One region of the Mesorhizobium sp. WSM4850 genome, then DNA from elsewhere that is predicted to be linked to it. Evidence: riboswitches for the same ligand, from Rfam matches in the RefSeq annotation. Region 1 holds a riboswitch; the other holds the start of a gene.
What was found. A riboswitch is a leader RNA that binds a small molecule or an ion and turns the genes downstream of it on or off. The one in region 1 is predicted to bind S-adenosylmethionine.
Positions count from the first base shown of each region.

Region 2: another riboswitch for S-adenosylmethionine. It lies ahead of metX (homoserine O-acetyltransferase MetX); the one in region 1 lies ahead of AC0L2Z_RS11305 (O-succinylhomoserine sulfhydrylase).

Region 1 covers NZ_JBVVPV010000008.1:83,527-99,597, forward strand. The annotation lists gene apaG (Co2+/Mg2+ efflux protein ApaG) at 1-73, opposite strand, end outside; gene AC0L2Z_RS11300 (ceramide glucosyltransferase) at 331-1,485, shown strand; gene AC0L2Z_RS11305 (O-succinylhomoserine sulfhydrylase) at 1,531-2,718, opposite strand; SAM riboswitch at 2,792-2,869, opposite strand; gene AC0L2Z_RS11310 (2'-deoxycytidine 5'-triphosphate deaminase) at 2,995-4,089, shown strand; gene AC0L2Z_RS11315 (ABC transporter substrate-binding protein) at 4,183-4,956, shown strand; gene araD1 (AraD1 family protein) at 5,132-6,124, opposite strand; gene mmsB (multiple monosaccharide ABC transporter permease) at 6,405-7,697, opposite strand; gene mmsA (multiple monosaccharide ABC transporter ATP-binding protein) at 7,694-9,301, opposite strand; gene chvE (multiple monosaccharide ABC transporter substrate-binding protein) at 9,325-10,389, opposite strand; gene AC0L2Z_RS11340 (LysR family transcriptional regulator) at 10,725-11,714, shown strand; gene AC0L2Z_RS11345 (L,D-transpeptidase family protein) at 11,858-12,856, shown strand; gene AC0L2Z_RS11350 (hypothetical protein) at 12,960-13,154, opposite strand; gene AC0L2Z_RS11355 (Crp/Fnr family transcriptional regulator) at 13,513-14,238, opposite strand; gene AC0L2Z_RS11360 (DUF3606 domain-containing protein) at 14,393-14,641, opposite strand; tRNA gene AC0L2Z_RS11365 (tRNA-Gly) at 14,809-14,882, opposite strand; gene AC0L2Z_RS11370 (acyltransferase family protein) at 14,972-16,071, opposite strand, start outside.
Region 2 covers NZ_JBVVPV010000035.1:43,806-59,876, reverse strand. The annotation lists gene AC0L2Z_RS25980 (queuosine precursor transporter) at 1-153, opposite strand, end outside; gene rpmB (50S ribosomal protein L28) at 234-530, opposite strand; gene AC0L2Z_RS25970 (DUF3108 domain-containing protein) at 785-1,573, shown strand; gene yddG (aromatic amino acid exporter YddG) at 1,602-2,489, shown strand; gene AC0L2Z_RS25960 (lysoplasmalogenase family protein) at 2,489-3,157, shown strand; gene AC0L2Z_RS25955 (cupin domain-containing protein) at 3,132-3,572, opposite strand; gene gloB (hydroxyacylglutathione hydrolase) at 3,613-4,380, opposite strand; gene AC0L2Z_RS25945 (class I SAM-dependent methyltransferase) at 4,600-5,376, shown strand; gene AC0L2Z_RS25940 (ABC transporter ATP-binding protein/permease) at 5,492-7,318, shown strand; gene AC0L2Z_RS25935 (DUF1194 domain-containing protein) at 7,513-8,283, shown strand; gene metW (methionine biosynthesis protein MetW) at 8,355-8,969, opposite strand; gene metX (homoserine O-acetyltransferase MetX) at 9,085-10,254, opposite strand; SAM riboswitch at 10,375-10,452, opposite strand; gene hisC (histidinol-phosphate transaminase) at 10,625-11,734, shown strand; gene AC0L2Z_RS25915 (prephenate/arogenate dehydrogenase family protein) at 11,741-12,676, shown strand; gene AC0L2Z_RS25910 (sugar kinase) at 12,767-13,690, opposite strand; gene AC0L2Z_RS25905 (DUF2125 domain-containing protein) at 13,744-14,742, opposite strand; gene AC0L2Z_RS25900 (gamma-glutamylcyclotransferase) at 14,859-15,437, shown strand; gene AC0L2Z_RS25895 (aldo/keto reductase) at 15,553-16,071, shown strand, end outside.

The DNA.
Region 1 (16,071 bases):
AAGGGTCGGAGCGATCTTCCAGATAGAACGGCCTGACCTGCACTTCGATGTCGCGCGTGAGGGCGCTGTACATAAATCACTCCACACTATGCAGACGGAACATTCGACCCTCTCCGCAGTTCGGTCAACGGGGTGCGTCGCCTCGGTGTCTGCCATCGTTGCCCGAATTTGTTAAGCGCAGGTGCCGAACAACAATGTCATTTAAGTGACACGTGACAATGATGGTGTGCAGGGCCGGGGATGGTGTGCAGGGCCGGGCGACTCAGCATTCTGTCGAACTGTTGAAAACGGCTTCATGCGGCCGGTTTTTTCTGGAGCGACCAGATATTGATGGAATTGACAGTCACAGCCGCCTTGCTTTCCATAGTTCTGCTTGTTGTCAATCTCGCCAGCATCCTGCTCGCTTCGTTGAAGCTGAAGCGGCCTGGCAGGATCACGCCGCCAGCCGCCAAGGCGCCGCCGGTGTCGATCGTCGTGCCGTCGCGCGGCGTCGAGCCGTTTACCGAGGAGACGCTCGAGCGCGCCTTCTCGCTCGACTGGCCGCACTATGAGCTCATCTTCTGCGTCGCCCATGCCGACGACCCGGTGGTCGGGCGGATCACCGATGCGATCGCCCGCTTTCCGGCCGTGCCGGCCCGGCTGCTCGTCGGCGACGACCGCATCAGCGGCAATCCGAAACTCAACAATTGCGTGAAGGGCTGGGAGGCCGCGCGCCACCACTGGGTCGTCCTTGCCGATTCCAACGTCCTGATGCGGAGGGACTATGTCCAGCATCTGATGACGGCATGGCGGCAGGACACCGGCCTCGTCTGCTCGACGCCGATCGGCTCGCGGCCGGACGGGATCTGGGCGGAGGTCGAATGCGCTTTCCTCAATACGCTGCAGGCGCGCTGGCAATATACCGGCGAGGCGCTCGGCCTCGGTTTTGCCCAGGGCAAGAGCATGCTGTGGAACAAGCCATTGCTCGACGCCAATGGCGGCATCCGTGCGCTTGCTGCGGAGATTGCCGAGGATGCCGCTGCGACCAAGCTTGTCAACGGGCTCGGACTGCGCGTCAATCTCGTTGCCTCGCCGTTCGAGCAGCCGCTCGGCTTGCGCACATTTGGCGAAATCTGGTCGCGCCAGGCCCGCTGGGCACGCCTGCGTCGCGTCACATTCCCACTGTTCTTCGCGCCCGAGATCCTGATCGGAGCGGCGCCGCCGCTGGTGCTGGCGCTGGTTGCGGCAGCAGGCGCCGGTTTCAGCCTGCCGGCTACCGCCGTCGCCGTGCTGATAGTCGCCTATCTGCCGGAATGCGCTCTCGCCTCGGCCAAGGGCTGGCACCTGTCGCTGCGCATGATCCCGGCGATGGTTGCGCGGGACGTGATGCTTCCCGCCATCTGGGTGCGCGGCTGGCTCAGCGGTGCCGTCGACTGGCGCGGCAACACGATGACCATCCAAACCAGCGCCGTTGCGGAATTGGAAGAGTCGCCGTCGGGCGCCTGACCGCGCCGCTTTGCAGATCAGAGCGCAGCAGTTCGGCGCGTATCCCTATCTGGCGGCTAAGGCCTGCTCGATGTCTTCGAGCAAGTCGTCAGTGTCCTCCAGTCCGACGGACAGCCTGAGCGTGCCTGGCCCGATGCCAAGTTCGGCCCGCGCCTCGTCGCTCAGATTCTTGTGTGTCGTCGTCGCCGGATGGGTGATCAGGCTCTTGGCGTCACCGAGATTGTTGGAGATCAGCACGACATCGAGCGCGTTCTGGAAGGCGAAGGCCGCCTGCTTGCCCCCCTTGACGTCGAGGCAGATCAGCGTCGAGCCGCCCGACATCTGCTTCTTGACGATCGCCGCCTGCGGGTGATCGGCGCGGCCGGGATAGATGACGCGGACAATTTCCGATCGCTCGGCGAGGAAGTCAGCGATCCGGCCGGCACTTTCCGTCTGCTGGCGAACGCGCAGCGGCAGCGTCTCCAGCCCCTTCAGCAGCGTCCAGGCATTGAAGGGCGAGAGGCTGGGACCGGTGTGGCGGAAGTAGTCGTGCAAATTCTCGTCGATCCACTTCTTGTCCGACAGGATGATGCCGCCGAGGCAGCGTCCCTGGCCGTCGATGTGCTTGGTCGCCGAATAGACGACGATATGGGCGCCGAGCTGCAACGGCTTCTGCTGCAAGGGCGTGGCAAAGACGTTGTCGACGATCAGCCGCGCGCCGATCGAATCGGCAAGCGAGGCTACGGCTGCGATGTCGACGACCTCCAGCGTTGGATTGGTCGGGCTTTCAAGGAAGAACAACTTGGTGTTGGGCCTGACCGCCTTTTCCCAATTGGCGATGTCGGTGCCGTCGACCAGCGTCGCCTCGATGCCGTATTTCGGCGCCAGCGTCTCGACGACCCAGCGGCAGGAGCCGAACAGCGCGCGCGCCGCCACGATGTGGTCGCCGGCCCGGGCGCTGCACAGCAACGCCGCCGTCACCGCCGCCATGCCGGATGCGGTGGCGCGGGCATCTTCGGCACCTTCCAGCGCACACATGCGCTTCTCGAACATGTCGACCGTCGGATTGGCATAGCGCGAATAGATGAAGCCCGGTTCCTCGCCCTTGAAGCGGGCTTCCGCCGCCTGCGCCGTGTCGTAGACATAGCCTTGCGTGAGATACATCGCCTCGGAGGTTTCGCCGAAGCCGGAACGCAGCGTTCCTGCATGCACGAGGGCGGTCTGAGGCTTCCAGTTGCGCGTTTTGCTCGTCATCACCTTGTTCCAAACACAAAAAATGGTCCAAACACAAAAAAACCGGCCGCGAAAGTCGCAACCGGTCGTACGGCCTTTCGGCCCGACGGTCCTTTAGCGACTTGTTTAACGTGGCTGCAAGCCGACCGGCCAAATCACCACGGGATAACGATCCTTTAGACCTGCACCGCGCTTGCGTCAATTGCCGGCATGATTAAGAGGTTTGTACCAGCGGGTTCCACGGCAAGAACCTGCGACAAGACGAGACCACGCCCGGCCTTCGAGCGGAGCCAGACTTTGCGGCAGACAGGCATTCTTCCGGATCAGGATATTTCCGCGCTGTACCAGTCGGGCGCGCTGAAGTCGCCGCGCGCGCTCGACGCCGACCAGGTCCAGCCGGCCAGCCTGGACCTCAGGCTTGGCGACAAGGCCTGGCGGGTGCGCGCCTCCTTCCTGCCCGGCCCCAACCACAGGGTTGCTGAAAAACTCGACCGCCTGAAGCTGCACGAAATCAATCTCACCGATGGTGCGGTGCTGGAGACGGGCTGCGTCTATATCGTGCCGCTGCTCGAGAGCCTGGCGCTTCCGGCAAACATTTCCGCCTCGGCCAACCCAAAAAGCTCGACCGGGCGGCTCGACATCTTCACCCGCGTGATGACCGATCGCGGCCACGAGTTCGACAAGATCGCTGCCGGCTACAACGGCCCGCTCTATCTCGAAGTCAGCCCGCGCACCTTTCCGATCGTCGTCCGCACCGGCTCGCGGCTGTCGCAGATCCGGTTCCGCACCGGCAACGCGCTTTTGTCGGAAAGCGAGCTGCACGAATTGCACCGTGCCGAGACGCTCGTCGCCACCGAGCCGCCGAACATTTCCGGCGGCGGCATCGCACTGTCGATCGACCTCGATGGTGACAAGGACGGGCTGGTCGGCTACCGCGGCAAGCACCACACCGGCCTGGTCGATGTCGACAAGCGCGCCGCGCAGGATGTCGTCGATTTCTGGGACCCGCTCTACAAGAGCGGTGCCGGCGAACTGGTGCTCGACCCGGACGAATTTTATATCCTCGTCAGCCAGGAAGCGGTGCATGTGCCGCCGCTCTATGCCGCCGAGATGACGCCCTTCGATCCGCTGGTCGGCGAATTCCGCGTCCACTATGCCGGTTTCTTCGATCCGGGTTTCGGCCATTCGGCCTCGGGCGGCACCGGCAGCCGGGCCGTGCTCGAAGTGCGCAGCCACGAAGTGCCGTTCATCCTCGATCACGGCCAGATCGTCGGACGGCTGGTCTACGAGCACATGCTGAAGCGGCCGCAGGCGCTCTACGGCACAGATCTCGGCTCGAACTATCAGGCGCAGGGCCTGAAACTGTCCAAGCATTTTCGCGCCGCGCGCTGATCGCCCGCTATGATCAGACCATGCTTGCCTGACCTTACGGGTCGTGCTTGGCTGTCTTAGCCGTCAATACGGTTGGAACAAGGGGAACAGAAAATGCAGATTTCAAGATGGATCGCATCGGCAGCAACAGCCGTCATGCTGGCGATGTCAGCCGGGTCGCTGTCGGCGCAAGCACAGGAAAAGTTGAAGATCGCCACTGAAGGCGCCTATCCGCCGTTCAACACCATCACCGCGGATGGCAAGCTCGTCGGCTTCGACATCGACATCACCAATGCGCTTTGCGCTCAGATGAAGGTCGAATGCGAACTTGTCACGCAGGACTGGGACGGCATGATCCCGGCGCTCCAGGCCAAAAAGTTCGACGCCATCATCGCGTCCATGAGCATTACCGAGGAGCGCAAGAAGCAGGTCTCCTTCACCAACAAATACTATACGACGCCGCTTTCGCTGGTGGCCTTGAAGGACAGCGATATTGCCTCGACCGAACCGGCGGCACTCGCCGGCAAGACAGTCGGCGCCCAGGCTTCGACCACCCAGGCCGACTATGCCCAGGATGTCTATGGCAAGGCCGGCGCCGAGGCGAAGCTCTATCCAACCCAGGAGGAGGCGGTCGCCGACCTGATGAACGGCCGTCTCGATGCCGTCCTTTCAGACAAATTCGTGCTGATGGACTGGATGAAGAAGTCGAGCGACGACTGCTGCAAGATGGTCGGCGACGTCAAGGGCACGGAGACCGAAGCCGGTATCGCCGTGCGCCAGGAAGACAATGCGCTGCGCGAAAAGCTCAACGCCGCAATCGACGCGATCGTCGCAGACGGCACCTACAAGAAGATCCAGGCCAAATATTTCGACTTCGATATTTATTGAGAGGTCGAAGCTGCCAATCTCCCCCTTGAGGGGGAGATGGCCGGCAGGCCAGAGGGGGTCGGTCCGGCCGGGCCCGGCTCTCTTTATCGCAGACGCAGGGGGCTGGCGCTCCACGCGAGACGACCCCTCTGTCGCCCTCGGCGACATCTCCCCCTCAAGGGGGGAGATCACGCCGTCAAAGCGCCTTGACCGCCACCTTCACCGGCTGCTCGATTTCAAGCGGGTTGCGCAGCGGCAGGCCAAAATCCTTGGCCTCGATCTCGAAGACGTCGCCGGCCTCGGTCCTGACGCCGTCGGCGAAGGACAGTGTCGCGGTGCCGAACATGTGCACATGCACGTCGCCCGGCTGGCGGAAGGCCGAATATTTGAAGTGGTGATGTTCGAGATTGGCGATGGTGTGTGACATGTTCGCCTCGCCCGACAGGAAAGGCTTTTCCCACAGCACCTGGCCGTCGCGGAGGATGCGCGATGAACCCCTGACGTCGGACGGCAGCTCGCCGATCAGGATTTCCGGCCCGAACGAAGCGTTGCGCAGCTTGGAATGCGCGAGGAAAAGATAGTTCACGCGCTCGGTGACGTGATCGGAAAACTCATTTGACAGCGTGAAGCCGACGCGGAACGGGACGCCGTCGTCGCCGATGATATAGATGCCGGCGACTTCCGGCTCTTCGCCGGCATCCTCGGCGAAGGCGGGCGACAGAAGTGCCGCACCGGGCGCCACTGCCATGGTGCCGTTGCCCTTGTAGAACCATTCCGGCTGCACGCCGGTCTGGCCCTTGGCCGGCTTGCCGCCCTCCAGCCCCATGCGGAACATCTTCATGGAATCGGTGAGCTGCTTCTCGCCGTCGCTGCTGAGCTTCTTGTGCATGGAATCGCGGGTCGCGGCGGAGCCGAGATGTGTCAGCCCGGTGCCGGTGAGGTGGAGATGCGCCGGGTCGGGATGGTTGATCGGCGACAGCAGCCGCCCCTTCTTGTAGGCGGCATCGAGGTCGACCGCTTCACCAAAACCCTTGCGCTCGATGAGGGCGACGAGCCCGGTGCCAGTGCGCGCGGCCTCCATTGCCAGCGAATAGACGCTGCGGGCGCCGTTGATGATTCTGGTCTTGCCGCCGTTGCGGGCGACGACGCGGATGGTCTCCGCCTCGTCGAGGATCTGGGAAATCAGCATGACGTACCCTCTCTCAATTGCCTTGGCCGGCCTGCCGGTCTGGCAAGCTTTTCCTGGCGCAGCTCGGACGGTGTCCGCGCCACGGGTGAAATTCTTCGTCCGGATTGCTCGCGGGCCCGGTCCCCTGGGGGACTTCCTTGCGCCGCCCGGCAGCGCCGCGATGTGACCCGTGCCTCCTAAAAGCGCGCCGCCTTTGAAAAGCGGCCCACTTTAATCCTTGCTTTCATGCATGCCGTTGTCCCAACACGCTGCACACGTTTGGCGACATGCATGAGTTCCCTCAAGCCTTGTTCTTGTTGTAGACGTCGAAGACCACGGCGCCGAGCAGCACCAGGCCTTTGACCACCTGCTGCCAATCGACATTGACGCCCATGATCGACATGCCGTTGTTCATGACGCCCATGATGAAACCGCCGACCACCGCGCCAACAACCTGACCGACGCCGCCCATCGCCGAAGCGCCGCCGATGAACACGGCGGCGATGACGTCGAGCTCGCTGCCGAGGCCGGCCGCCGGCACCGCCTGGCCAAGGCGCGCCGCAATAATCAGCCCGCCGAGCGCCGAGAGCACGCCCATATTGATGAACACCATCAGGGTCAGCCGCTCGGTCTTGATACCCGATAGCTGCGCCGCCTTGGCATTGCCGCCCATTGCGTAGATGCGGCGGCCGACCGTCATGCGTTTGGTGACGAACACGAACAGCGCGATCAGCACGCCCATCACCACGAGAACGATTGGCAGACCCCTGTAGGTGGCGAATTGGTAGACCAGGAACAGCGCCAGGGCGCTGGTCACCAAGGTCTTGACGACGAACAGCGAGAAGGGCTCGGCTTCGTAGCCATGCCGCTCGCGGCTGCGCCGTGCCCTGAGCCCGAAATAAGCATAGGCGACCACGGCGACGATGCCGAGCACGATCGTCGTCATGTGCAGCGTCAGGCCGCTGCCGACGATTGTCTTGCCGGCGGCGTTCACCACCGGCGGTATCAGCGTCAATGAGCCGATCACGTCGGGAATGAAGCCGGAACTGAGCGCCTTGAAGCCGACCGGAAGCGGCCCCACGGAAGACCCCCCACCCAGCAGCGCCTGGCAGATGCCGCGGAAGATCAGCATCCCCGCCAGCGTGACGATGAAGCTCGGTATTCGGTGATAGGCAATCCAGTAGCCTTGTGCCGCGCCGATTGCACCCCCGACGATCAGGCAGATGATCGACACCACCAGCGGATTGCTGAAAGGGCCGAGAGGCCAGATGACCATCATCATCGCCGCCAGCGCGCCGATGAAACCGGCGACGGAGCCGACGCTGAGATCGATATGGCCGGAGACGATCACCAGAAGCATGCCCAGCGCCATCACGATGATGAAGCTGTTCTGCTGCACCAGGTTGCTCAAGTTCACCGGCTTGAACAGCGTTCCGGACGTCGTGTACTGGAAGAACACCATGATGGCGATAAGCGCCAGGATCAGGCCGTATTCGCGCAGGTTGGTGACCAGCGCCGAGACAGCGATGCGCGGCCCTTGCTGCACATCTTCGGCGACGCCGCTTTTCGGGACGGGACCGCTTTCGGTGCTCATGATGCTTTTCCTTCTCCGCGAACGATGGCGCGCATGATCTTTTCCTGGCTGGCATCACTCGCCGCCATTTCGCCGACGATACGTCCTTCGTTCATGACATAGATACGGTCGGTGATGCCGAGCAGTTCGGGCATCTCGGACGAGATGACGATGATCGCCTTACCCTCCGAGGCGAGCCGCGCGATGATCGTGTAGATTTCATACTTGGCGCCAACGTCGATGCCGCGCGTCGGCTCGTCGAGGATCAGCACCTCCGGATTGGCGAACAGCCATTTCGACAGCACCACCTTCTGTTGATTGCCGCCCGATAGATTGCCGGTCATCTGATAAACGCTGGACGAGCGGATGTTGGTCTTGGCCTTGTAGTCGTTGGCGACGGCGAGCTCGCGCATGTCGTCGATCACGCTGTGGCGCGACACGCCGGGAAGATTGGCCAGCGTGATGTTGTGCTTGATATGATCGATCAGATTGAGACCGTAGGTCTTGCGGTCTTCGGTGACGTAAGCAATGCCGTGTTCGACTGCCCTGCTGACAGAGGAGACATCGATGGGCTTGCCCTTAAGCAGCACCTCGCCGGTGATGCGGCGGCCATAGGAGCGGCCGAACAGGCTCATCGCGAATTCGGTGCGTCCGGCGCCCATCAGCCCGGCGATACCTACCACCTCGCCCTTGCGGACGTCGATATCGATACCCTTGATCACTTGCCGCTCGGCATGGATCGGATGATAGACCGACCAGTTCTTCACCTGGAGCACGACCTCACCGATGTCAGGCTCGCGCGACGGATAGCGGTCGTCCAGCGAGCGGCCGACCATCGAGGTGATGATGCGGTCTTCCGAGATGTCCTTCTTGGGCAGCGTCTCGATCGTCCGCCCGTCGCGGATGATCGTGACCTTGTCGGCGACCCGGTTGATTTCGTTGAGCTTGTGCGAGATCAGGATCGAGGTGATGCCCTGCCGCTTGAATTCGAGCAGCAGGTCGAGCAGCGCCTGGCTGTCCTTTTCGGACAGGCTCGCCGTCGGCTCGTCGAGGATCAGCAACTGCACTTCCTTGCTGAGCGCTTTGGCGATCTCGACCAGTTGCTGCTTGCCGACGCCGATATTGGTAATCAGCGTCTTGGGGTCTTCCTTGAGGCCCACCTTCTTGAGCAGAGCGCTGGTGCGCGTCTCGTTGGAATTCCAGTCGATGATGCCGTAGCTGGCGTGTTCGTTGCCGAGGAAGATGTTTTCGGCGATCGACAGCATCGGCACCAGCGCGAGTTCCTGGTGGATGATGACGATGCCGCGGCGCTCGCTGTCGTGGATGCCTTTGAAATGGCACTCATCGCCGCGATAGACGATTTCGCCATCATAGGTGCCGGCTGGATAGACGCCCGACAGCACCTTCATCAGAGTCGACTTGCCGGCGCCGTTCTCGCCGACAACGGCGTGGATCTCGCCTTCCTCGACGCTGAGGTTGACATTCGAAAGCGCCTTGACGCCGGGAAACGTCTTGGTGATGTCACGCATCTCCAAAATCGTCTGGGCCATCGGGAATACCACTCCTGCGAGGTCCGGAAACATACCGGGTCGTTCACTGGCGAAGCGGGGCCCTGCGTTGCGCAGGACCCCGGGTTTTACGTCTGCGGTTACTTCAGCTCTTCGGCCTTGATGTAGCCGGAATCGACCACCAGGGCTTGGTAGTTCGACTTGTCGACATCATGCGGCGTCAGCAGGATCGAGGGGACGACCTTGACGTCGTTGTTGTAGGTCTTGGTGTCGAGGCCCTCCGGCTTGCCGCCCGAGAGCACCTTGTCGACGAGCTCGACCGTCGCCTTGGCGAGTTCGCGGGTGTCCTTGAACACGGTCGAGTACTGCTCGCCGGCGATGATCGCCTTGACCGAAGCGGTTTCGGCGTCCTGGCCGGTGACGATTGGCCATGGCTGATCGGCCGTGCCGTAACCAACGGCGCGCAGCGAGGCGATGATGCCGCGCGACAGGCCGTCATATGGCGAGAGCACGCCATCGACGCGGCTGCCATCCGAGTAGTGGGCGGAGAGCAGATTGTCCATGCGGGCCTGGGCGGTGGCTGCCAGCCAGCGGAGCGTGCCGACCTTGTCCATGCCCATCTGGCCGGATTTCACGACGAGGGTCTTGTCGTCGATCAGCGGCTGCAGAACGGACATGGCGCCGTCGTAGAAGAAGAAGGCGTTGTTGTCGTCAGGCGAGCCGCCGAACAGTTCGACGTTGAACGGCCCCTTGTTCTCGGGATAGCCGAGGCCCTTGAGCAGCGATTTCGCCTGGATGACGCCGACGCCGAAATTGTCGAACGTGGTGTAGTAGTCGACATTCGGGGTTTTCTTGATCAGCCGGTCATAGGCGACGACGACGACGCCGGCGTCAGCCGCCTTCTGCAGCGCGTCCGACAAGGTGGTGCCGTCGATCGAGGCGATGATCAGCGCCTTTGGGCCCTTGGTGATTTCGTTTTCGAGCTGGCTGAGCTGATTGGGGATATCGTCCTGCGCATATTGCAGGTCGACAGTGTAGCCCAGAGCCTCGAGCTGGGACTTGACGGCGTCGCCGTCGTTGATCCAGCGCTGCGAGGTCTTGGTCGGCATCAGCACGCCGATGAGGCCTTCGCCTGCCTGCGCCGGGACCGTCATGGCCGCGATGCTAAGGGCCGCGACGGCGGCCAGTGTCTTGATGATCTTCACATTAACTCTCCCTGGTTGATGGACGCGCACCCTGGGTTTCGTGGGCCGCGCGATCGTGCAGGAGCGCCAAAACGCGCCGCTGCCGCCATATCGATCTCCGGTATCCTCCCAATCGGCCCTGAGACTCTGGTTCCGGTCGATGCGATTTTTCTCGCTGGCGACGGTCAGGTTTCAGGACGCGCAAAGGTGTGGCGCTTTGCCATAACTGTCAAATGCGATCTTTGGTAGTTGCTATACCCAAACTGGTATACTGAAAGTGGCCAAAAGAATTGAAAGTGGCCAAAAGATCGGGCCGGGATTGCCGGCCGGCCACCAGCGAGGAGCAAACGGAGATCATGGCGGCGCTACGGGATTCTGGCGGACTTACAGAGGGTTATGGGGAACGTCCCGGCAGGAGTGAGACCTTGCTGCGCAGCGGCCTCAGTCTGCGCCACATGCGCATGATCGCAGCCCTCGACGACCATGGCCGGGTCAGCGCGGCAGCCCAGGTCATGAACATCTCCCAGCCCGCCGCCTCGCGCATGATCGCCGAGATGGAGGCGGTGCTCGACGTCAAGCTGTGCGAGAGGCTGCCGCGCGGCATCACGCTGACGCCCTATGGCAAGGCGTTGGCGAGGCGCGCGCGTTCGATCCTGCTCGAGATGCGCGAGGTCGACCGCGAGATATCCGAGCTCAAGGCAGGCAAGGGCGGCTCGGTGTTCCTGGGCGCGGTGACGGCCCCTGCAATCGAGCTCGCCGTGCCGGCGATCCGCGAGATCCGGCGCATCTATCCGCGTATCGAGATCACCATGCAGGTCGAGACCTCCAATGTGCTGGCGCGCGAACTGATCGCCACACGTCACGATTTCATCATCGCGCGCATCCCCGAGGACCTCAATCCGCGGCTGTTCGAGGCCCGCGTCATCGGCGTCGAAAAAGCCTGCCTCATTGTGCGCCGCGGCCACCCGCTGGCCAAGGGCAAGGCGGTGCGGCTGGAGCAGACCGCCGCCTATGACTGGGTTTTCCAGTCGGGCGGCTCGCCGCTGCGCCAGGCGATGGAGAGCAATTTCCTGAACCGCAACATCGCGCTGCCGGACCGCATCCTCAACACCAGCTCGCTGCTGCTCACCCTGGTCATGGTCGCGCAGTCGGACGCCATCGCGCCGGTGTCGATCCAGGTGGCGAAATTCATCCAGAACCCCGAGGGGCTGGCCGGCGCCATCGACGTCGTCCAGACCGAATTCGACATCGAGGTCAGGCCTTACAGTCTGATCACCGTAAAAAATCGCGTGCTGTCGCCGGCGGCCAAGATGCTGCACGACTTCATTTTGCGAGAGGTGGGCTGACGGCGTTAAATCAAGCGATCCGTTGCCAATTCACTCTTCCGCCATGTCGCTTCAATCAGAATATCGCTCGAGCGAAGGAACCACACAGGGCCGTGCCACGTCATAGAAGCGGGCTCCTGTGCAGGTCCCCAGGGAGGCTATCTATGATCAGGCTTCTCCTCGTCTTCGCCGCGTTGCTTGCCTTCGCGTGCGGCGGGGCGCGTTCGGCCAAGCTGGACCTGGCGACCATTAATCAGGCCCAATTCACCGCCGGTGAACCGAACGATCCGACGCTGCTCAAGGCGCAGATCCTCTTGGATGGCGCCCGCTTCTCGCCGGGGCTGATCGATGGTCGCCTCTCAGAGAACTTCGCCAAGGCAGTCGGCGCCTTTCAGCAGGCGAACGGACTCCGATCCGATGGCAAGCTCACTGCGGAGACCTGGAGCAAGCTCACGGCGACCTCCGCCGACCCGGTTCTGGTCACCTATGAGGTGACGCGCAAGGATGTGCGCGGACCTTTCACCAGGCGTATTCCGGCTCGCATGGAGAGGATGGCCCGCCTGCGGCGGCTCGCCTATCGCAACGCGGTGGAGAAGCTGGCGGAGCGCTTCCATGTCAGCGAAAAGTTGCTCAGGATGCTCAATCCGGGCGTCGGCTTCAGGAGGCCCGGCAAGACCTTGATCGTGCCTGATGTTGGCCGCGGCGATCCTCCCGCGGGCGTAGCCCGCATCGAGGTCGACAAGGACGCTCGCCTGGTGCGCGTGCTCGACCTTTCCGGCAAATGGCTCGCAGTCTACCCCGCCTCGATCGGCAGCGATGAAAATCCGGCGCCAAGCGGCACGGCGGAGGTCAAGCGCGTGGTGCGCAATCCGACCTATCACTACCATCCGGATTTTGCCTTCAAGGGAGTCAAGACCAAGCGTCCCTTCACCATCGCTGCCGGGCCGAACAATCCCGTGGGATCGGTGTGGATTGATCTCTCCATCGAAAGCTACGGCATCCACGGCTCGCCCGAACCTGGCAAGATCGGCACGACCTTCTCGCATGGCTGCATCCGATTGACCAATTGGGATGTCGAAGATCTCGGCTCCATCGTGCAGCCGGGCACGAAGGTCGAGTTCAAGGACGAGACCGCCCGCGCCGTCGACGAGCTTGCCCCGTAGCAAAGCGGACTGGCCCGCCACCTGCTCTCGCAAGGCCCGGGCGCGCGCCGGAGACGATGCCGGATGACGTCCTATGGACCTGACCTTCAGGCTGGTGGCGACGCTATGTGGTGGTAGAAGACCCGTCCGACGACCCCTGCAAACGATCGCGAATGGCTTCCTCAGTTCTGTTTGCGGTCGATTCAACAACTTTGCCGACCTTGCCTGCTAGGGTGCCGGCATCTCCACCCGAGCTTTGCCGGTCGGCCTCTTCCTTGACCGTTTCGTAGGCCTCGGAAGGCTCATGGTCGGACTGCATAATGACGCGCCACGCCTAGCTCTCATTAAGGTCAAAGCTCACCGGAAGGTTGTAGTCTATTGCACGATTGGCAATCATGTTCGCCAGGTCGGAATCTGAGACCGAACATGCCGGTACGATCTGTTTGAGCGCCTTTACGGCGAGCCCCGTCGATATGAAACTATGGCGCCGCCTCCGACTATTTACATACTGTTCGATGAGATTTTCGAGCTCACGCATGTGCAATCCTTCTTTGACGTCAACTGTGCCAATTGGACCCAGCCGTAATCGATCCGGAGCGAGGGCTCATTCACATTGTTTATTTGACGAGAAATCTTGATGCCGCATCAGTGCGCCGACGCGTCTTGGCCGAGGGCGGTCACCGTGGCTCGTGGAAGAGATTTAGGTAAGTCGTATCAAAGTCGGCCAGTAAGGCCAATCGCTGGAAATCAAGGATAACAATCCTGCGGTCTTTCCAGATAACCAGGTCCTTCGCTCGAAGCTCCTGCAGTGTCCGATTCACGTGAACTACAGATAGACCAAGCACGTCCCCCATTTCCGCTTGCGTCAGTGGAATAGCGAACTTCTGGTCAGAGGCCAATCCGACTATCTCTAATCGGACATACAACTCGCAAATTATATGTGCGAGATGCTGTTTGGCGGAGCGACGCCCGAGGCAGGTTATCCAGGTCCTTTGGATCGAGGCGTCGATAGTCGTCGAAAGCCAGAGCATCCGGGTGAGATGTGGACTTCCACCCATTGCTGTAAGCAGGTCTTTGTGTCGAATGAAAACTACATCGCACGAACCCAGCGCGCTCACGCTGTGGTCCATCACTTTTAGCAGTAAACTATGCAGATCGACAAAGTCTCCCGGCACGTGAATTGCCGTTATTTGACGCTTTCCTTCCCGAATAGCCTGGTTTCGAACTGCGAACCCATTCGCGACAAGGCAGCTTTCGGTGGGGCGGGATCCCTCCCTGACGATCTCCTCATCGGGTCCGAAAGTTACCGGCCGAACCGGAAGAGCCTCAATGAGCGCGATCTCGTCTGGCGGCAGGGTGTCGCGGCGGTCGAGCATGTGAACCAGGAGGTCTTTGCCGAACATCGCGGTGCCTTTTGAGCAGATCAGGCATCGAGTTCCAGCGGCTCGTGCCAATTGACATGCCGCAGGTCCCGAGCATCTACGACTTGGCCGCCTGTCGGACACAGATAGAAAAGGTCGCTCTCATGTTCGACTTCTTGGCTATGTCGCTTGCCGGTCATGGGCGGCCCTGGTTGTGAAACGTTCGGTCGTCGTTCGAGATCCGTTCTTGTGTGGTCACGGCGTTTCCGAGCTTCCGAGCCTCCCGATACAGGGTCTCGCGATCATTGCCGTGCTTGCCAAAAAGCTCGCGGATCTGCGGTATTGAGAGGCCGAACTTGGTAGCGAAATAGCGGAATTCATAGTCTTGGTCGCGCGCGACGCGGTTTCCGTCGCCAGAACCTCTATTGCTCTTGTCGTCGGCCATTTGGGTTCCTCCCTGGCTGGCCTTCAGATCAAGCGCAAACGCGGATCAGCGTCTTTTGTTGCCGCCTCTTATTAGAATCACGTTATGTTCTATCCGGCTGATGTTTGCCGCTCACCTGATCATGTGGTCCTGTGAGGTGCGGCGCCGGCCGGCCCGACTGGGCAAGCTGGAGCGGGTAGCGGGAATCGAACCCGCGCGTTCAGCTTGGGAAGCTGACAAGCTACCATTACATCATACCCGCGCAGCAGCCTCGTTACCACGCAAGCCGGCATTCGGGCAATCGTTATGCGTATACTCGTGTGCACTCGTGCCTTGCCAGCGGGCCGACTGTTACTCCGTCGTGGCAACGGCATCGTCTGTGGCAAAGGACGGCCAGTATTTCGAAATGGCCAGCGTGGCCCCGACGGTAGAAAAATGGCCGTAATCGAAATAGAGGAACTGGCCTGCGTCGGCGTAGGAGCAGCGTCCGGCGCTGCAGAGGAAATTCAGCGGATCGATGAAGGTGGCGCCTTTGGTAAATGCGCGCACACGGTTGTTGATGTCGGGATCCATGGCCATTGGCCACGACGTATCATCGAGATTTTCGCGCTTTGCGAAGAACGCGATTTTCCGAACATCGGTTATGAACTGCGGGGACTGGCCGATGACAAACACACGCACACCCAGACCACGAATCGTATCGATCGTTTGCTGGAGACCGTCGAAACTTCTGGCCTCGTAGTCGGTCCACCGACCGCTGAGCACGACCGTCTTGATGCCAGCGTCCTGGATAATCTTCAGGGCTTGCTGATTGAACCGCATGCAATCCGGGCGTCCATAGGAGAAGTAGGAGAGAATCGGGGGACAGCCCGCGTAGGTGTATTCCACGATATTGGCCCGGAGTTGATTTATGTTGGCGTCCAGGCCTGGAACATAGTGGGCGGCGAACGAGTCACCCCACAACAAAACGGTTGTAGGGAAGCCGCGTGTGCGCGTGCAATCCTCGATATTCCAGTTTTCGATCCGGCTGAAGCCCTCGTTGAAACAGGTGCCATTGCCCCAGTCCCCGACAGGAATCCGCTGTTGGACATAGTCTGGAAAGCGTTGCGGAAAGCCGTTGCCGAGCGCCCCCGCCGCCCCGCCAAGGCAAAGAACAGCGATTGCGCCCGCTGAAAAGGCGAAGATGGGCGCCGGGGCGGTGAAGCTCCTTTTCTGCCGAAACGGCTGCTCGACGTACTTCCAGGAAAACGCAGCCAGCGCGAGGCTTGCTACCGTCAACGCAACGGTCATCGACGGGTCGAATTCTTCTAGTGAGAGATAGTGCGCGAACGCATTGATCGGCCAGTGAACAAGATACAGCGAATAGGAGATGAGGCCGATCCAGACCAGCGGCCGGACTTCTAGTATGCGGCTGGCGATCGTCGAGGGGCTGTTTTGGCCAACATAGATAA
Region 2 (16,071 bases), on a different contig from region 1:
GAACGGGTAGGTGAAGGCGCCCCAGGTCAGAATGTCGGCCAGCGACAGGCCGCCGACTGCACCCTGCAGCGGGAACTGCACGAGGACGTTCGACGCCACCACGACAAGCGCCATGGCCGCAACAAAGGGCAGATATCGGGAGAAAAAGCTCATTTTTTTATCCTGGGTAATGGAACCAGCGGGGTGTCATGCCGAGTTCGGACGACACTCCTTGGAAGGCGGTGCCTGAAAAATTAAGCAGCCGGCTGTTCGGCGAGCTTCTTGGCGATCTGCTTCTTCAGCAGCCGCGCGCGCTGCGACAGCTCCTTGGCGTCGGCCTTGGCCAGGAACGCATCAAGGCCGCCGCGATGCTCGACCGAACGCAGCGCGTTGGCCGAAATGCGCAGGCGCACATTCTGGTTCAGCGCTTCCGAGATCAGCGTCACATTGACGAGATTGGGCAGGAAGCGACGCTTGCTCTTGTTATTGGCGTGGCTCACATTGTTGCCGGACATGACTGCCTTGGCAGTGAGTTCGCAGGTGCGGGACATGGTTCTAAACCTTCAGTTCTCGGTCTGGCCAAACATTCAACCCGCGCCGGGTGGCGCGCGGTTTCGGTCAGGCGGCCTTATGGAAAAAGTTGGCGTTCCATAGTTGCATTTCGGCGATGCGTCAAGCTCCGGCTTGCGCCCGGGTGTGACGACGTCTTTCACATAAAGGCCGAAATTCAGTCTATAAGCGGTCGCACAAGGAGATGCCAGGCTGGAGTTGCGCGCTTCTGCTGAAATCGAGGATCGATCCCGCCATGCTTCGTTCGTCTCATGCTCTCCTTGCATCGCTCGCCGTGGCGCTGCCGACGGCAATTTCTGCCGCCACGCAACAATCCTTCAAGGGCGAGTATACGGTTTCGGTCCACGGCTTCTCGGTCGCCAAGGCAAGCTTTTCCAGCAGTTACGAAGGCGATACCTATTCGATCGAAGGCAGCGTCTCCAGCGCCGGCCTCGCCACAATATTCGACGACACGCGTGGCACGGTCTCGTCGAAGGGCAAGATTTTGGGCAAGCAATTGCAGCCGCAGGCGTTCCGCGCCGACTACAAATCGGGCGACAAGGCATCGATGATCGATATCCAGTTCGCCAACGGCACTGTTACCGCGACCAAGGTCGTGCCTGCGCCGAAGAAGCGCAATTCCAAGAAATGGATACCGCTGGCCGCCAGCCATCTCGCCTCGGTGCTCGATCCAATGGCCGCCACCGTCATCCATGCCGATAGCCTCGACAAGGTCTGCGGGCGCACGGTGAAGCTCTATGACGGCGAGATGCGCGCCGATCTGACGCTGACCTACGAGTCGAAAGGCTCGACCTCGGTGCGCGGCTACAACGGCGATACTGTCACTTGCCGGCTGGATTTTGAGCCGGTGGCCGGTTATCGCAAGAACCGCAAATCCCTGGATTACCTGAGAAAGCGCAGCCGCATCATGGTGACGTTTGCACCGGTCGGCCAAACCGGCGTATATGCGCCGATCCATGCCACGGTCGGCACGAAAATCGGCACCCTCACCGTCAGCGCGGAGCGGTTCGAAGCGACAGAATAGGCGCGATCGCGCGCCGCCGGAGACGGACATGGGGCGCGCAACACTGATCGGCTTCTCGGCGGTCGCCATGTGGGCGCTGCTGGCGCTGCTTACGGACGCTTCCGGCGCGGTGCCGCCATTCCTGCTCTCGGCGATCACCTTCACGATCGGCACTGGCGTCGGGCTCGTCGCGCGGCTGTTCATGCCGGCCACCGCCGGGAGCGAGAAGATACCGCCGCAAGTGTGGCTGATCGGCATTGCCGGCCTGTTCGGCTATCACTTCTTCTATTTCACTGCGCTGCGCAACGCGCCGGCGGTGGAGGCGAGCCTCATCGCCTATCTGTGGCCGCTGCTCATCGTGCTCGGATCGGCGCTGATGCCGGGCGAGCGGCTGGCCTGGAACCATGTCGTCGGCGCACTGCTTGGCCTTGCCGGCACTTTTCTGATCGTCACCAAGGGCGGCGGGCTTGCCTTCGACGCGCGCTATGCCTTCGGCTATGCGATGGCCGGCGTCTGCGCCGTGCTGTGGGCGTCCTATTCGCTGTTGTCGCGCCGCTTTCCGTCGGTGCCGACCAGCATCGTCACCTGGTTCTGTGCGGCCACGGCAGCGCTTTCGCTTGTCTGCCATCTGATGCTGGAAGAGACGGTGCTGCCTGTCGGCGCCGGCCAGTGGCTGGCCGTGCTCGGCCTCGGCCTGATGCCGGTGGGCGCGGCCTTCTACGCCTGGGATATCGGCGTCAAGCGCGGCAACATCCAGGTGCTGGGCGCGGCAAGCTATGCCGCGCCGCTGCTGTCGACGCTGGTGCTGATATCAGCCGGCTTCGCCGAGCCGTCCCTGCGCATCCTCGCCGCCTGCGTGCTGATCACCGGCGGCGCAGCGCTTGCGGCGAAATCGCTGTTCTTGCGCAAGAGGGCTGCGAGCGAGGCAGGGGCGTGATGCCGTTTCCCGGCGGCATCGACGCCGACGCCAATGCGACGCTGCTGTTTTCGCTAGCCGCCGCGGTGATCTACGCCTTCACCATCGACATGCCGCCGAAGCTTGCGCGTTCCGCGGTCAAGACGCTGGCCGTGGCAATGCTCACCGTGCTGGCATCGCTGCAGGGCGGTCCGTGGCTGCTCATCGCGGCGCTGGCGCTCAGCGCCATCGGCGACGCATTGCTGTCGCGCGACGGTGAAAAGGCTTTTGTCGGCGGGCTGGCCAGTTTTCTCGTGGCGCATGGGCTTTACATCGCGCTGTTCCTGCGCTCCGGCGAGGGGGTCGGGCTGCTCTCGGCCGAGCCGTGGCGCGCGGCGATTGCCGTGGCAATGGCCGTGTTGGCGCTCGCCATGCTTTTTGCGCTCTGGCGCCGTGTCGGCCCCGCCCTGCGCCTTCCCATCAGCGTCTATATCGCGACAATTTTTGCCATGGGCATTTCGGCGCTGACCCTGAGCAATTTCTGGGTCGTCGGCGGCGCCGTGCTGTTCATGGCGTCCGACGGGCTGCTCGCCTCGGAAAAGTTCCTGCTGAGCGCCATCTCGCCGCACCGCGACTGGACGCGCCGCGCGGTCTGGGTGCTGTATTATGCCGCCCAGCTGGCGATCACGATGGGTTTCCTGCTGGGCTAGGACTCCAGCCCGGTTCGGCCAGCTCGAAGGCGGCGAAATCGAAGCCCGGCGCCACGGTGCAGCCGGCCAGCGTCCACTCGCCCAGGCTGCGCGCCGACTGCCACCAGCCTGCCGGCACAACGATCTGCGGCCGCTCGCCCGCCGCCAATGCCGTGCCGAGCACCTGCTCGATCACCGGCCCGTTTTCCCGATGCATCGACAGTGCCAGCGGGGCGCCGGCATAGAAATGCCAGACCTCGGCGGCGTCCTTGACGCGGTGCCAGGCCGACACTTGCTCCTGCTCCAAAAGGAAATAGATCGCGGTCGAATGGCCGCGAGCGCCTTCCGCGCCATCGCGAAAGGTCTCGGCATACCAGCCGCCTTCCGGATGCGGTTTCAGGCCGAGCGCCGCGATGATTTCGGCGGGACTGGTCATTTTCCTCAGACCTTCATGGATGCCAGACCATCAACGGTGCTCAGAAATTATCCTTGCGCTTGCGTATTTCGGCGAACACTTCGGCGTCGGAGGCGTTCTCCATGCCGAGATGCTTGCGGATTGCCGGATCGTGCCAGCGCAGGAACGGATTGGTCGACAGTTCCTCACCGATCGTGGTCGGCAGCGTCGGCTTGCCGTCGGCGCGCAGCGCTTCGATTTTCGCGGCGCGCTCCTTCAATGCCGAATTGGTCGGGTCGACGGTCAGCGCGAAGCGGGCGTTGGAAAGCGTGTATTCATGGCCGCAATAGACGACCGTCTCGGCCGGAAGCGCCCCGAGCTTCTTCAACGAATCGTACATCACCGGCGGCTTGCATTCGAACAGCCGGCCGCAGCCGAGTGCGAACAGCGTGTCGGCGGTGAACGCCACTTTCGACGCCGGCAAATGATAGGAGACATGGCCCGCCGTGTGGCCGGGCGTGGCGATCACGTCGATCCTCTCCTCGCCGAGGTGGATGACCGAACCCTGCTCGACGGTTTCGTCGATGCCGGGGATTTTTGCCTTTTCCGCTTCCGGTCCGACGATGCGCAGCTTGAAGCGCTCCTTCAGCGCCAGATTGGCCTCGACATGGTCGACATGGTGGTGGGTGGTCAGGATCATCGTCGGCGTCCAGCCGGTGCGCTCGATCGCAGCCAGGATCGGCGCCTCCTCGGGCGCGTCGATGATCGCGGTCTGGCCGCTTTTCGGGTCATGCACCAGCACGCCGAAATTGTCGCTGCGGCACATGAATTGTTCGATTTCAACCGGCATCGCATCTCTCCACGAGAGCGCCGCGCGTCCAGTTGGACGCACAAAGGACGCTTCTGACACTTTTTACCTGCTGCATCGTGTCTTCCGAAATCGAAACCGATTTCTGGCCGATGCAGCAGTCGCCGCAGACATAGGGCGCTTGCCCGCGGATGTCATCCGTCTTTGTAGAACTGGGCGCCTTTGTTGAACTTGGACAGCATCGAAGATAGCGTGCCGCGCATGCATTCCGATATCGTCGACCTTCGCTCCTTTTATTCGACCACGCTCGGGCGATTGGCCGAACGCTCGATCACCATGGCGTTGTCCTCGATATGGGCTGTCGTGCCCAATGAGCGGCTGGTCGGCCTCGGCTACACCTTGCCGTGGCTGGAGCGGTTCGGCACCGATGCCGAACGTGTCTTTGCCTTCATGCCGGCGACACAAGGCGCGGTGGTCTGGCCGGCCACCGGGCCGACCGCGACCGCGCTGGTCTTCGATGAGGAATTGCCGTTGGTCGATGCCTCCATCGACCGCATGCTGCTCGTCCACTCACTCGAACATGCCGAGAACCCGCGCGAGACGCTGAACGAAATCTGGCGGGTGCTGTCGCCCGCAGGCCGCGTCGTCATCGTCGTGCCCAACCGGCGCGGTGTCTGGGCCCGTTTCGAGCATACGCCGTTCGGCAGTGGCCGGCCTTTCTCGCGCGGCCAGCTCACCGAATTGCTGCGCGAAGCGAATTTCACGCCCGCGGCCTGGTCCGACGCCCTGTTCTTCCCGCCATCGCGGCGACGCTTCATGATGCGGTTCCACAATGTGCTGGAGCGCGCCGGCCGCAGGTTCTGGCCGATCTTTTCCGGCGTCATCGTCGTCGAGGCGCAGAAGCGGCTCTATCAGGGTGTGCCGGTCGTCCAGCGCGCCTCTCGCCGCGTCTTCGTGCCGGTTTTCTCGCCGCATGGCGCCACAAGGCTCGGCCGGATATCGCCGACCGGGAACGCGCCGTCGCCGGGCCGTCGATGACGTTTTCGTGATCGGAATCACGCTTTTTCCCACCTATCTGTCGTGGGCGGGTTTGCTACCCGATTGAGTCGACTTGCTCACCGGTTTCAGCACCGCTTGCGAAGGGTCTTCATCAATGGCTGATCATCCGGATTTCGAGGCCAGCGCCAAGCCGATTGCCGCGTCGGTCGAAGCTAGCAGCCTGCGCGACCAGCTGGCGACAGTCAGGCTGGCGCTGGCGAAGTCGCCGATCCGCAAACAACTGCTCTGGGCCTGCCTCGGCATAGTCGCCGTCATTGTGGCAACCTCGATCGGGCAGGTTCTGCTCAATCGCTGGAACGAGCCCTTTTACGACGCGCTGGCTCGGCGCGACATGCAGGGTTTCCTGCACCAGCTTCTGGTGTTTTCCGCCATCGCCGGCGGGCTAGTGGTGCTCAATGTCGGCCAGACCTGGCTCGACCAGACGATCCGGCTGAAACTGCGTGAGGCGTTGACCGTCGATCTGATCGGTGAATGGATGCGGCCGGCGCGGGCTTTCCGGCTCGCCAACGCCGGCGCCATCGGCGTCAACCCCGACCAGCGCCTGCAGCAGGATGCCGGGCATCTCTCCGATCTTTCGACAGGTCTCGGCATAGGGCTATTGCAGTCGTTCATTCTGCTTGTTTCGTTCGTCGGCGTCCTTTGGTCGCTGTCTTCCGGCTTCGTCTTCCATGTCGGCGGCTATTCGCTGGCGATTCCGGGCTACATGGTGTGGGCCGCAATCCTCTATGCCGGCACCGCCTCCTGGCTGAGCTGGCTGGTCGGACGGCCGCTCATCCGCTTCAACAGCGACCGCTATACGCGCGAGGCGGAGCTGCGCTCCTCGGTGGTCCGCGTCAACGAGAATGTCGATGCCATCGCGCTTGCGCACGGCGAGGCCGACGCGCGACGGCGGCTTGAGCTCGACCTCGGCACGGTGCTGGGCGCGATACGGCGCATCTACAGCGCCCAGATCAATCTTTCCTGGGTGACCGACACCTATGGCTGGATCACTGTCGTCGCGCCGATCCTCGTCGCCGCGCCGGTCTATTTCGCCGGTGACATCAGCTTCGGCGGGCTGATGATGGCTGTCGGCGCCTTCAACCAGGTGCATTCCTCGTTGCGCTGGTTCATCAACAATATCGGCGGCATCGCCGATTGGCGCGCCACGCTGATGCGCGTCGCCGATTTCCGCATCGCGCTTGCCGAAACGGATGTGCTCCACCATAGCGAGAGGCGCATCGAGTTCGGCGAAAATCCGGACGGCAGGCTGACATTCGACAAGCTCGAAATTGCGTCGCGGGATGGATGCACCAAGCTCGCCGAGCCCCATGTCGAGATCCGCGCCGGCGAGCGCGTCATGATCACCGGAGATCCGCGCGCCGGCAAGACGCTGTTCTTCCGCGCCATTGCCGGTCTGTGGCCGTGGGGAAGCGGGCGGATCGGCATGCCGGCCGGAGAGGTGCCGGCCTTCGTTCCCCGAAAACCCTATTTCCCGCTCGGCACGCTGCGCGAGGTGCTCGACCACGCCGATGCCGCGGTCAGCGACGCCGAGATCTCGGCGGTGCTTGCCGAAGTCGGTCTCGGGCGGCTGTCATCCTCGCTCGACCGGCCGGCGCGCTGGGAGCGCGAATTGAGCGATGACGAGCAGCGCCTGCTTGCCTTTGCCCGGCTGGTCTTGCGGCAGCCGAAATGGGTGATCATCGATGAGGCTTTGGACACGTTCGACGGCGCGACGCTGCGGCGGGTGCTGTCGATGCTGGAGGCGCGTCTTGCCGACGCCGCGATCCTCAATATCGGCCGTGGCCAGCAGAATATTGAATTCTTCCCGCGCTCATTGGCGATCGTGAAAGATTTCGAGCGACCGGCTCTCAAGCCAGTCCGCGTCAGGGCCGGCGCGATCGAACCACCCCCGGCCGTCGCCAAAGCCCACCAAGAGGCATAGCCGGCCGTAAGCTTTATTTTGCCGTGATCGCGGCGAAAGATTGCCGGCATCGTTCGGAAGCCTGCGGCGTTGGATTCATGCGACACGCTTTGAGTCTTTGCTTCGATGCTTGTCGTTACCCCAAAACCGCTGCGCGCTTTTGGGCGACCTGCGTCTGCCTGCTTGCCTGCCTTGCCCGTGCCCAGGCAGGACCTTTGGCCGCGCCTGCCGACACCATTGCCGTGGACGTCGAACTGGTGCTGGCGGTCGACATCTCGCACTCGATGAACGAAAAGGAATTCGCCCTGCAGCGCGCCGGCTATGTCAAGGCGCTGCGCCACCCCGACTTCATCAATGCGGTGCGTTCGGGCGTGAACGGCCGCATTGCGCTGGCCTATTTCGAATGGGCAGGCACCGTCCGCGACGACGCCGTCATTGCCTGGCAGGTCATCGACGATGCCGAGAGCGCCGAGGTATTCGCCGGCAAGATCGAGGCGCGCCCGTTCAGGAGCTTTCGCGGCACCTCGATTTCCAGTGCGCTCGCCTTCGGCGCCAAGCTTTTGGATGGAGCCGCCTTCGACGCGACGCGCAGCGTCATCGACATCTCAGGCGATGGCCCCAACAATATCGGGATGCCCGTCGCCACGACACGCGACGCCGCGATAGCAAAGGGCATCGTCATCAATGGCCTGCCGATCCTGATCAGCCCGTCGCCCAGCTTCAGCCATCTCGACCAATACTATGCCGAGTGCGTCACTGGCGGGCCAGGCTCCTTCGTGCTGCCGGTCTATGCCGCTTCGGAATTCGTGACCGCCATACGCCGCAAGCTGGTCCTCGAGGTCAGCGGTGTTACCGATCCTAATGCCGGTCCCGGGGCCGATCCCGGGTCCGTCCCGGTCGACGCGGCAGCACCGGTCGACTGTTTGCAAGGCGAGCGCGGTCGGCGGTTTTTCTCCGATCCGTATTTTCCGGAACTTGATCGTTAGACCTCGACGAACGGCGATCAGTCCCAGATGTCTCCGGACTCGGGCCGGCTGGCCGAAGCGACGGGTCGCCGTTATCGCTTCAGCAGGAACACCGCCTGCTGGCCAAAGAAATTCCAGAACCACCATGGCATCGACAGGCCGATTTTCTGGCCATTGGCGTCGAGCGCGGTTGCCTTTTCCACCGTTGCGCCGAGCTCTTCGCAGAGATTGACGAAGTCGCGGATGGTGCAGAAATGGATGTTGGGCGTGTCGTACCAGGAATAGGGCAGGTCCTTGGTCACCGGCATCCGCCCTTCGACGAACAGCGAAAGGCGAACCCGCCAGTGGCCGAAATTGGGGAAGGAGACGATGGCGTGCTTGCCGATCCTGAGCAACTCGTCGAGCACCAGCTTCGGGTTGCGGGTCGCCTGCAAGGTCTGCGACAGGACGACGAAATCAAAACCCTTGTCGGGATAGAATTTGAGGTCCTTGTCGGCGTCGCCCTGGATGACGGACAGGCCGCGTGCCACGCATTCGTTGACGCCGCGCTGCGACAGTTCCATCCCACGGCCGTCGACCTGCTTCGTTGCCTGCAGCAATTCGAGCAGCAGGCCATCACCGGAGCCGACGTCCAGCACCCGCGACTGCGGCGGGATGAGATCGGCGACGACTTCGAGGTCGACGCGCTGGGCGTGGTTGACACTCATGATCGTGCCTCTTGACTGGCGCATGACCTTGATCCGAAAAGTCTGCAACTTTTCGGGGCCATGCGCTGATGCCTGGCGCAAGATGCCGGTTCGAACAGGCTGTAATCTTTGGGGGTCATGCGCTGAGCCCCCTGGCGCGGGCCGCCGACGCGATGAAGCCGTTGATGGCGGCGAACAGCTCCGGCTCGTCGAGCAGGAAGGCGTCGTGGCCGCGATCGGTCTCGATCTCGACGAAGGACACCGAGGCGCCGGCCGCGTTCAGCGCGTGAACGACCGAGCGGCTCTCCTCGGTCGGGAACAGCCAGTCGCTGGTGAAGGAGACCAGGCAGAAACGGGTCCTGGTGCCGGCAAAGGCGTCGGCCAGCCGGCCGCCATGATCGGCGGCGAGGTCGAAATAGTCCATCGCCCGGGTCATGTAGAGATAGGAGTTGGCGTCGAAGCGGTCTACGAAGGTCATGCCCTGATGGCGCAGATAGCTCTCAATCTGGAAGTCGGCGTCGAAACCGAAGGTGAGCGCTTCACGGTCCTGCAGGTTGCGGCCAAACTTCCGGTGCAGGGCCGCCTCCGACAGATAGGTGATGTGAGCGGCCATCCGCGCCACAGCCAGTCCCTTTTCCGGGCGCTTGCCCTGCTCGAAATACTTGCCGCCATGCCAGTCGGGATCGGCCATCACCGCTTGCCGGCCGACCTCATGGAAGGCGATGTTCTGCGAGGAATGGCGCGCGCCGGTGGCGATCGGCAGCGCTGAGAAAACGCGCTCCGGATAGCTCGACGCCCATTGCAGCACCTGCATGCCGCCCATCGAGCCGCCGAGCACCGAGAACAGTTTTTCGATGCCGAAATGGTCGACCAGCATCAACTGCGCCCGCACCATGTCGCGGATGGTGATGATCGGCAGGTCGAGCCCGTACGGCTTGCCGGTGGCGGGATTGGTCGAGGCGGGGCCGGTCGAGCCGAGGCAGCCGCCGATGACGTTCGAGCAAATGACGAAGAAGCGGCTGGTGTCGATGATCTTGCCGGGGCCGATCAGCACTTCCCACCAGCCCGGCTTGCCGGTCACTGGATTGGTGCTGGCGACATGCTGGTCGCCGGTCAGTGCATGGCAGACGAGGATGGCGTTGGAGCGGGCGTCGTTGAGCGTGCCGTAGGTCTTGTAGGCGATCTGGAACGGCGACAGCAGCGTGCCGGCATCGAGCTTGAGCGGCTTGTCGGCGCCGAACCGCAACACCGGGCTCGACGGCTCGTCGGCCTCGTTGTTGGTTCTTTTCGTGCGCAGCGCGACCATCGCATCCTCTTACATTAACCCATCGTGTTTTCCGAAAGTCGATTAAGATTTTCGGGTCGATGCGACTGTCCGGCCGGCTGCGGACAACAAAAAAACCGGCATTGCCTTCGCAAAGCCGGTTACAAGATGCAAACGGCCCTTTAGCGAGTTGTTTAACGTGGCTGCAAGCCGACCGGCCAAATCACCACGGGATTTCGCCTTCTTCTAGGACCGGCGCGCCTCGCCGTCAACGGCCAGCCACGCACCGATCATTGCCGCCTCTCGACATTCCAGGCCACGGCTTGTATTTCCGCGGCGGCTTCCAGTGTGGCGGATCCGAAATTCGCATCGCGTTGGAGCAGCGGAAGCGTTCTCGACGGATTTTTGCAATATGAACCAAGTATCGGATCAGGCACGTCCAACGCCCCGCGCGGGGATCATGGACATCGAAGCCTATGTGCCGGGCAAAAGCACGGCGCCGGCCGGCGTTGCCAAGGTCCACAAATTGTCGTCGAACGAGAACCCGCTCGGCCCCTCGCCGAAAGCAATAGAAGCCGCGCGCGACGTCGCGGCCAAGCTCGACATATATCCCGACGGCACCGCCAGGCGCCTGCGGGAGGCGATCGCCGAGGTGCATGGCCTCAACCCGGCGAACATAGTTTGTTCCAATGGTTCCGACGAGATTCTGGGCCTGCTTGCGCAGACCTATCTCGCGCCGGGCGACGAGGCTGTGATCACCGAACACGGATTCATGGTCTACAAGATCTACATCCAGTCGGCAGGTGCTGTCCCGGTCTCGGTCAAGGAAACCAAGGAGCGCGCCGACGTCGATGCGATCCTCGCTGCGGTGACGCCGCGTACGCGGATCATTTTCCTCGCCAATCCCAACAACCCAACCGGCACCTATTTGCCGTTCCAGGAGGTGCGCCGCCTGCATGCTGGCCTGCCTCGAAACGTGCTTCTGGTGCTGGATGCAGCCTATGCCGAATATGTCCGCCGCAACGATTATGAAGCCGGCGTCGAACTGGTGGCTGGTGCGGAAAACGTGGTTATGACCCGCACCTTCTCCAAGCTCGGCCTTGGCGGTGCGCGGATCGGCTGGATGTACGCGCCGATGCATTTCATCGATGCGATCAACCGGGTGCGGGGTCCCTTCAACGTCAACGCGACGGCAATCGAGGCCGGCATTGCCGCGATCCGCGACCGCGCCCATGTCGAGCGAAGCGTGGCGCATAACGAGACCTGGCTGACCTGGGTCAGCGAGGAATTGACCAGGCTCGGACTGCGGGTGACGCCGAGCGTCGGCAATTTCGTCCTCATCCACTTTCCCGAGGACAAAAAACATTCTGCGGCAGCCGCGGACGATTACCTCTGTGCGCGCGGCTACATATTGCGGCGCGTTTCCGGTTACGGCTTCCCAAATGCGCTGCGCATGAGCATCGGCACCGAAGAGGCCAATCGCGGCGTTGTCGCCGCCCTCGCGACATTTCTGAAAAGCTAGAACACCATGACATCACCGATGTTCGAAAAGATCGCGCTGGTCGGCATCGGCCTGATCGGCTCGTCGCTGGCCCGCGTCATCCATCGGGAAGGCCTTGCCGGTCACGTCGCCATCTCGACGCGCAGCGAAACGACGCTGGCGCGGGCGAAGCAACTCGGCCTCGGCTCCTCCTACACGACTGATGCGAAAGAGGCGGTCGGCGATGCCGACCTGGTCATCGTTTCGGTGCCGGTCGGTTCTTCAGGCGAGGTCGCCGAGGAAATCGCGCCGGCGCTGAAGCCGGGCGCCATCCTCACCGATGTCGGCTCGACCAAGGCGTCCGTCATCGCGCAGATGCAGCCGCATGTGCCTGCCGGCGTGCATTTCATTCCCGGCCATCCGCTGGCCGGCACTGAAAAATCGGGTCCGGACGCCGGCTTTGCCGAACTGTTCGAAAACCGCTGGTGCATCTTCACGCCGTTGCCCGGCACCGATCCGGCCGCCTTGGAAAAGCTCTCGGAATTCTGGCGCCGTTGCGGCTCCAACATCGATACGATGGATCCCCAGCATCACGACATGACATTGGCCATCGTCTCGCACCTGCCGCACATCATCGCCTATAACATCGTCGGCACCGCCGACGACCTGGAGTCGGTGACCAAGTCCGAGGTCATCAAATATTCGGCCTCCGGCTTTCGCGACTTCACGCGCCTTGCCGCTTCCGACCCGACGATGTGGCGGGACGTCTGCCTGCACAACAAGGATGCCATCCTCGAAATGCTGGCGCGGTTCTCGGAGGATCTGGCCTCGCTGCAGCGGGCGATCCGCTGGGGCGACGGCGAAAAGCTGTTCGACCTGTTCACCCGCACCCGCGCCGTGCGCCGCTCGATCATCGAGGCCGGCCAGGACATCGACGTGCCGGACTTTGGCCGGCAGGCAGTCGAGCATCCGGCCAAGGGATAGAGCATCGGACCCGTACCGGTTTTAGGTGAAATCCGATGCTCAAGCAAAAGATAGAGGGCGGTACCATCCGATTTGAAGGCCGCCTCGCGCTCAATCCGGCCAGTGAGCTGCCATCATCGCCAGTGTCTCGGCCCTGTCCGGCGCGCCCAGCCTGCCGCCGAAGCGCAGGCATTTGAGCGCGGCGGCGGTGCTGGCAAACCGCAATGTCCGTTCGATCGGCATCGCCTCGGCCAGCCCGACGGCAAAGGCGCCGTGGAACACGTCGCCGGCGGCAAGTGTATCCACTGCCTTGATCCTTGGCGCCGCGACATGGCGCACCGACGCCACCGAGTGGTCGAACCACCAGCTTCCCGCTGCGCCGCCGGTCACCGCTACGAATGCATCGGTGCGTCTGGCCAGCGCTTCACAGGCCTCCTGCGGGCCTTGCTCCTCGCCGCAGAGGATGAACGCCGCCGGCTCCGACGCGACGATGTGCGAGGCGAGCGGAAACAGCCGTTCCAGCACGGCCCGTGGCGCGGTGTCGGCATCGAGTATGGCTGGACGGCCGTTTGCGCGCGCCGCCGTCAGGGCCAGAGCTGCCGCGCCCGGCCAGCGCACGTCGACCAGGACGGCGTCGAATGCGGTGAGATCCTCAGTGGGGGGCGCTTCGGGGTCGGCCTGCGCGAGCTTGTCATAGAACGGAACAATAATGCGCTCGCCATGCGTGTCGACCAGGATGGCCGACAGTGCCGACCGCGCCCCGGCGACGCGCCGGACAAAGCTGCAATCGACGCCTTCGGCCTCAATGCCTGCGACCAGCTGATCGCCGACGAGGTCGTCTCCCGCGCTCGCCCACAGCGATACCTCCGCGCCGAGGCGGCGTGCGGCGCAGGCCGCACTCGAAGCCATGCCCGAGGCGATCTGGACGCCGTCGGACGCGATGAACTTGCCCTGACGCGCCGGAAGCGTGTCGACGCGAAGGATCGTATCGAGCGTCAGCGCGCCAACACTCAGGAGCTTCACCGGGCGGTTCATCTATCTTCCTGTTTGGCCATGGTCTTTCCGAACTGGAGGTTCGCAATCATCGCCTAATCGACCGGCTTGATGCTGCCCATAGGGATAAAACCGAGCGAGGCCTTGCCCTTGACGATCTTGAGCGGCATCGACGGTTCGTTGCCAAGCAGCGCCAGCCCGGCAAAGCCGGTTTTGATCTGGCTCTTCTGCTCGGGAATGGCTTTGCCGAGGATTTCCGCCACCGCCTTCGGATCGCTGAGCCTGATCATCAAATCGGCGTCGATCAGCCCGTCGGCATCGACCGAGACCGGCCCGGAAACGGTGACGCGCGCGCTTCCCGACGACAGATCGAGCTTGCCGATATCCACCGCCTGGCCGCGCAGGCTCTCTGTTTGTGTCTTGATCAGCGCCACGCCGTTCTTCAGCGTCACGTCGCCGCTGCCGTCGAGCGGCGGCAGCACGCGGCCATCGATCGCGCCCGGATCGATTTCGAGATCGGTAAAACCCCCGGCATAGTCGATGTCCTGGCCGTTCGGACGCAATTCTCCGACCGCTGTCCCAGCGCTGAACAGCTCGACCGGGTCTGTGCCATCGGCGGGATCGGTCTGGGCTGACAGAGCCTCTGCCTCCAGTGAAACGCGCCGGGGCAGGGGCCAGGACAGTTTGACGTTCGCTCGCAGATTATCCCAGTCGATCCACAGCGGCGCCATCCCCGGCACGGCGGTCCTGAGCGGCCCCTGCAGGTCGGCGCCAGGGGACAGGATCTGGGTGATGTGCGTGACTACCTTGAGGCTGCCGAGCGAGGCGGCGACGTTCCTGCTGTCGTCCTGATAAGCCAGGCTGTCGCAGGTAACGGCGAAGCTTAAGGGGTAGCCGCTGACCGTGAGATTGACGCAGTCAGCCTCGATGCCATTGCCGTTGAACTCGGCCACCGCTTTGCCGGCTTCGCTCTTGACCTTGTCTGCCAGGTAGAACCAGCCGGCGCTGTAGAGGCCAAACAGCACGACGATGAAAACGCCGAGCCAGAACAGCCGGCGGAGAAAATTCGGCGGGCGTTCGTCATTTGACGTCATGCTGCGGCTCTCGTTGGCGCGTGTTGCAGAGGTGTCGTTTCCGGCAAGATCGGGTAGACGGAGACGGATTGAAAAAACACCGATTCCAGTGCGGTGCTGCAACCAGGCTTGGCGATATGGGCGATTTTTGGGTTTTTGGCTACGGCTCGCTGATCTGGCGGCCGGGATTTGCGCATGTCGAGACGCGGCGGGCCCGCCTCCATGGCTATCGCCGCTCGCTGTGCGTCTACTCCTTCGTGCATCGCGGCACGCGCGAACGGCCCGGCCTGGTGCTCGGCCTCGACCGTGGCGGCTCCTGCATCGGGCTGGCTTTCCGCGTCCCCGGCGATCTGCGCAACGAGGTCATCACCTATCTGCGCGAGCGCGAACTGGTCACCAATGTCTATCTTGAGCGCATGCTTAGCATTCGCCTCGACAAGGGGGGCACGCGTGAGGCCGACAAGGGTTGGGGCGAGAATGGCGGCGAGACGGACGGAGGCGAGACGGTCGAGGCTGTCGCCTATGTCGTCGACCGTACCCACGAGCAATATGCCGGTGCGCTCGATGCGGCCGATGCGGCGAGCGTCGTTCGCGGCGCCGTCGGCCAGTCGGGAAAGAATGAGGACTACGTGTCCAGCACGCTGGAGCACCTCGAGGCGCTGGGGATCCGCGACCATTGGCTGGAAGAGGTGGCGAAACGGATCGCGCCTTTGTGAAGCGCTGGTCGGTGGAAAAGTCGGCCGGCCCTTTGACGTTGGTGCGGCCCGCCATAGGTTAAGCCGGTCACGGGGCTTTTCGCCCGCTTCTTTCCATTCCCCATGGAGATCAGTCTTGCAGAAACGTCGTCTCGGTCAAACCGACCTGTCCCTCGCGCCGCTGGTTCTGGGTGGCAACGTCTTCGGCTGGACCGCCGACGAGAAAACCTCTTTCGACCTGCTCGACCGGTTCGTCGGCGCCGGCCTCAACGCCATCGACACCGCCGATGCCTATTCGCGCTGGGTTCCCGGCAACAAAGGCGGCGAATCCGAAACGATCATCGGCAAATGGATGAAAAGCCGCGGCAATCGCGACAAGGTTGTGGTGATCACCAAGGTCGGGTCGGACATGGGGCAGGGCAGGAAAGACCTCTCCGCGGCCTATATCGAAAAGGCCATCGATGCGTCGCTGAAGCGGCTGCAGACCGATGTCGTCGATCTCTATCTGTCGCACTGGCCGGACCCGGCCACCCCTTACGAGGAAACGCTTGGCGCCTATCAGAAGCTGCTCGACAAGGGCAAGATCCGCCACGTCGGCGCCTCCAATCTCGATGCCGGCCAGTTGCGCGCCGCGCTCGACGTGGCAAGCTTGCGG